2 regions of the Variovorax sp. P4_D9 genome follow, and region 1 is predicted to be linked to the other one. Evidence: predicted binding sites of a transcription regulator. Region 1 holds the regulator's gene; the other holds the start of a gene.
The links. The regulator LexA, encoded in region 1, represses DNA repair genes until DNA is damaged. The targets are predictions, from matches to a motif close to ACTGTATNNNNATACAGT.
Positions count from the first base shown of each region.

Region 2: the regulator LexA is predicted to act here: its motif matches at 1,262-1,279, upstream of recA (recombinase RecA).

Region 1 covers NZ_JBFUIU010000789.1:1,062-3,248, forward strand. The annotation lists gene AC1DY5_RS45180 (asparaginase) at 1-794, opposite strand, end outside; gene lexA (transcriptional repressor LexA) at 869-1,543, shown strand; gene AC1DY5_RS45190 (hypothetical protein) at 1,664-2,014, shown strand; partial or broken gene AC1DY5_RS45195 (D-2-hydroxyacid dehydrogenase family protein) at 2,099-2,187, shown strand, end outside.
Region 2 covers NZ_JBFUIU010000045.1:12,179-14,365, reverse strand. The annotation lists gene AC1DY5_RS07670 (response regulator) at 22-696, opposite strand; gene AC1DY5_RS07665 (MarR family winged helix-turn-helix transcriptional regulator) at 726-1,196, opposite strand; gene recA (recombinase RecA) at 1,343-2,187, shown strand, end outside.

The DNA of each region.
Region 1 (2,187 bases):
GTTCCGTTGCCGGTCGCGGCGAGCACGATCCCCTGCACCGGCTCGGGCCCGCCGCGCCGGCGCTCCTCAAGCAGTAGGTCGATGAGGCTTCCCCTCGCCTCGGCATGGCTGGACAGGATCTCGACCCGCGGCCAGGTCGCCGAGGCCGCGATGCGATCGTAGGCGGCCCGTGCGGCCGGATCGGCCRCCGGCCAGTCCCTGAGCTGGCGTAACGCCGCTTCCTCGACGTAGGCCAACGGTCCGGCATCGCCGGAATCGAAGGCGTCGAGCCGATAGGTGTGGACCTTTTGCACCTCGAAAGCGCTGTGGACGGTGCCGGCACACACCGCGACCACGCCGCGCGCGCCCGGCGTGGCGGCGACGCTGATCGCATCGCGCACGTTCTGCGGCCCGTCAGGCGCCAGCGCGCTTGCAGGGCGCATTGCGCAGGTCAGGACCACCGGCTTGGCGGGCGCCAGCACCGACTGCAGGAAGAAGGCGGTCTCCTCGAGCGTGTCGGTCCCGTGGGTGATGACCAGACCGGCGACATCCGGCTCGGCGAGCCAGTAGACACAACGCTGCGCCAGCGTGCGCCAAATGGCGAAGCCCATGTCCTTGCTGTCGATCTGGGCCACCTGCTCGGCCTCGAGCGAGACGCCGGACGGCGCGTCGATGCCCTGCAGCAGATCGCCGACGCTCACTTCGCCCGCCGTGTAGCCGATGTTGTCGCCCACGGCGCCAGCGCGGCCCGAGATGGTCCCGCCGGTACCCAGGACGATCACGCGGCGTGTTTCACGGATAGAGATTTCGCCCATTGCTTGCCAACTTTTAAAAACTGGTTAAAAATACAGGTACTGGACATTTAGCCAGTGCCTCGTCAGGAGCCATCATGCAGTTCGCCGTCAAGCTTACAGCCCRCCAGCAGCAGATCCTCGATTTGATCCAGAGCGCCATCGCCCGCACCGGCGCCCCTCCCACGCGGGCCGAAATAGCCGCCGAGCTGGGCTTCAAATCGGCCAATGCCGCCGAAGAGCACCTGCAGGCGCTGGCGCGCAAGGGCGTCATCGAACTCGTGAGCGGCACCTCGCGCGGCATCCGCCTCAAGGGCGACGCCCTTCGCTCCCTCAACGAATCCCGCAACAACCAGTTCTCGCTCTCGCTGCCCGGCATGGCTCAACTGGCGCTGCCCCTGATCGGCCGCGTGGCCGCCGGCTCGCCCATCCTGGCCCAGGAACACATCGACCAGACCTACTACGTCGAGAACACCCTCTTCCAGCGCCAGCCCGACTACCTCCTCAAGGTACGCGGCATGTCAATGCGCGACGCCGGCATCATGGACGGCGACCTGCTCGCGGTCCAGTCCACCAAGGAAGCCCGCAACGGCCAGATCGTCGTGGCGCGGCTGGGCGACGAGGTCACGGTCAAGCGTCTCAAGCGCAACAAGCAGGTCATCGAGTTGCACGCCGAGAACCCCGACTACCCCACCATCGTGGTCCAGCCCGGCGAACCTTTCGAAATCGAGGGCCTGGCGGTCGGTCTGATCCGCAACACGATGCTGATGTAGGCCCTGCCACCGATCCAGCCGCGACAGGTGGCGGGCGTATGGCCGAGGGCCATCACCCTGTCGAGGCACCGATGAAAGCAATCCTGCCTGTGTTCAACCTCTGACTTTTCTGGAGTTCACATGGGAATCGCTCTTCTCAGCATCGCTGATTTCTTCACGCCACTGCAATCGCTGGCCGACCGCTGGATACCGCGGCGCCGCTCGGGCCGGGTCATGTCCTCGGGCCTGCGCTACGTCGGGATCCGTCCGAGCTGCGCAATGCGACACGGCACCATCGGTACCGCTGCCGCTGCAAGCGCTGCACCGGCGCGTCCCCTGCGCGTGGTCCGCATGGTCGATGCGCATCAACCGGACCGTCCCACCGGCCGCATGGTGATCTCGGGGCGGATGGCGGACGTCTGCGCCGAACTAGATCGCCTGGTCGCGCTCGAAGCCGCCGAGGCCCTCCCGCGGGCCGCCCACCTGCACTGAGCTTGCACTGAGCTCACCGAGAGTCCGACACAAAGTCGACCGACCAACACAGCATGCCGTGAGTGCGAGGCACAATGGCACGCCATGAACATTGTGATCCTCGACGACTATCAGGATGCCGTACGCAAGCTGAATTGCGCCTCGAAGCTCGACGCCTATGCGGCCAAGGTCTA
Region 2 (2,187 bases), on a different contig from region 1:
GGCGAGCCGGTGCGAGGCCGGCTAGGAAGGAATCTTCTCGAGGCAGTAGCCGAGTCCGCGCACCGTGGCGATGCGCACCGGCCCCTTCTCGATCTTCTTGCGCAGCCGATGGATGTAGACCTCGATCGCGTTGAGGCTGACCTCCTCGCCCCATTCGCACAGGCGCTCGACCAGCTGGTCCTTGCTGACCAGGCGCCCGGCGCGCTGCAGCAGGACCTCGAGCAGACCCAGTTCGCGGGCTGACAGTTCGATCATCTTGCCGTCGATGGTCGCCACCCGGCCCGCCTGGTCGTAGACCAGCGGGCCATGCTTGATCGCGTTGCTGGTGCTGCCCATGCCGCGCCGCGTGAGGGCCCGCACGCGGGCTTCGAGCTCCTGCAGCGAGAAGGGCTTGGCCATGTAGTCGTCGGCCCCGTAGTCCAGGCCCTTGACCCGTTCCTCGACGCTGTCGGCCGCGGTCAGCACCAGCACCGGCAGCTGCGAGCCGCGGGCTCGCAAGCGCTTGAGGATTTCGAGGCCGTGCAGGTTGGGCAGGCCGAGGTCGAGGATCAGCAGGTCGAATTCGCTGTTGGTCATCAGCGCGGCATCGGCCTGCGAGCCGGTCGCCACGTGGTCGACCGCCGCGCCCGAGGTGCGCAGGCTGCGCAGCAGGGCGTCGGCCAGCACCTGGTCGTCTTCTGCAATCAGTATTCGCATGGTGCCTTGCCTCCAGACAGCTTCGAATTCTAGGCCGCTGTATAGGCTTCGAGTCCGATGGTTACCACGGTGGCGATCTCGCTGCCGACGCTGGCGCGGAACTCGTCCTCGGCCTGCGCCACGGCGTTGCGGAAAGCCTCGAGCCAGGCCAGGCCGTCGGTGGTGAACAGCACCCGCCGCGCCCGCGCATCGAGCGGGTCAGGCTCGCGCGTGACCAGGCCCCAGGCCTCGCACTGGTCGACCAGCGTGCCCATCGCCTGCTTGGTCATGCCGGCGCGCTCGGCCAACTCGGTCAGCCGCGAGCCCTCGCGCGCCAGGTGCCGCGTGATGTGGATGTGGGCGGCGCTCACCTGCGCGCGGGCGGCCAGGTTCGACAGTGCCAGCGGCACCTCGGGGTCGTGCGCCATCAGTGCCAGCACGCGCTCGTCGAAGCGGCGCATCGCATGGCCCAGCAGACGCCCCAGGTGGGTCTGGCGCCAGGCGTCGGAGGGGATTTCCATGGGGCCAAATGGTAAGGCAAACTGACCAAAAAATGCCGAACTCGATCTGTATCAGCCGCTACACTACTGTTCAAGCATCCAGCCTGTGGTTAAAAGCAGCAGGATGAATTTCCTGCAACCCGTTGATATTCAAGGAGTTTCCCCAAATGGACGCACTCGTCAAAGGCACCAGCATCTCGGTCCCCAACAGCGAAAAGGCCAAGGCCCTGCAGGCCGCCCTGGCCCAGATCGAAAAGCAGTTCGGCAAGGGCACCATCATGCGGCTGGGCGAGGGCGAGGCCCTTGAAGACATCCAGGTGGTCTCCACCGGCTCGCTGGGCCTGGACATCGCGCTCGGCGTCGGCGGCCTGCCGCGCGGCCGGGTGATCGAAATCTACGGTCCTGAATCCTCCGGCAAGACCACGCTCACGCTGCAGGTCATCGCCGAGATGCAGCGCCAGGCCGGCACCTGCGCCTTCGTCGATGCCGAGCACGCGCTCGACGTCCAGTACGCCCAGAAGCTTGGCGTCAACCTGTCCGACCTGCTCATCAGCCAGCCCGACACCGGCGAGCAAGCGCTCGAGATCGTCGATTCGCTGGTGCGCTCCGGCGCGGTCGACCTGATCGTGGTCGACTCGGTCGCCGCGCTCACGCCCAAGGCCGAAATCGAAGGCGAAATGGGCGATTCACTGCCCGGCCTCCAGGCCCGCCTGATGAGCCAGGCGCTGCGCAAGCTCACCGCCACCATCAAGAAGACCAACTGCATGGTCATCTTCATCAACCAGATCCGCATGAAGATCGGTGTCATGTTCGGCTCGCCCGAAACCACCACCGGCGGCAATGCGCTCAAGTTCTACGCCTCGGTGCGGCTCGACATCCGCCGCATCGGCACCATCAAGAAGGGCGACGAGGCCATCGGCAACGAGACCAAGGTCAAGGTGGTCAAGAACAAGGTGTCGCCGCCGTTCAAGACGGCCGAGTTCGACATCCTGTTCGGCGAGGGCATCAGCCG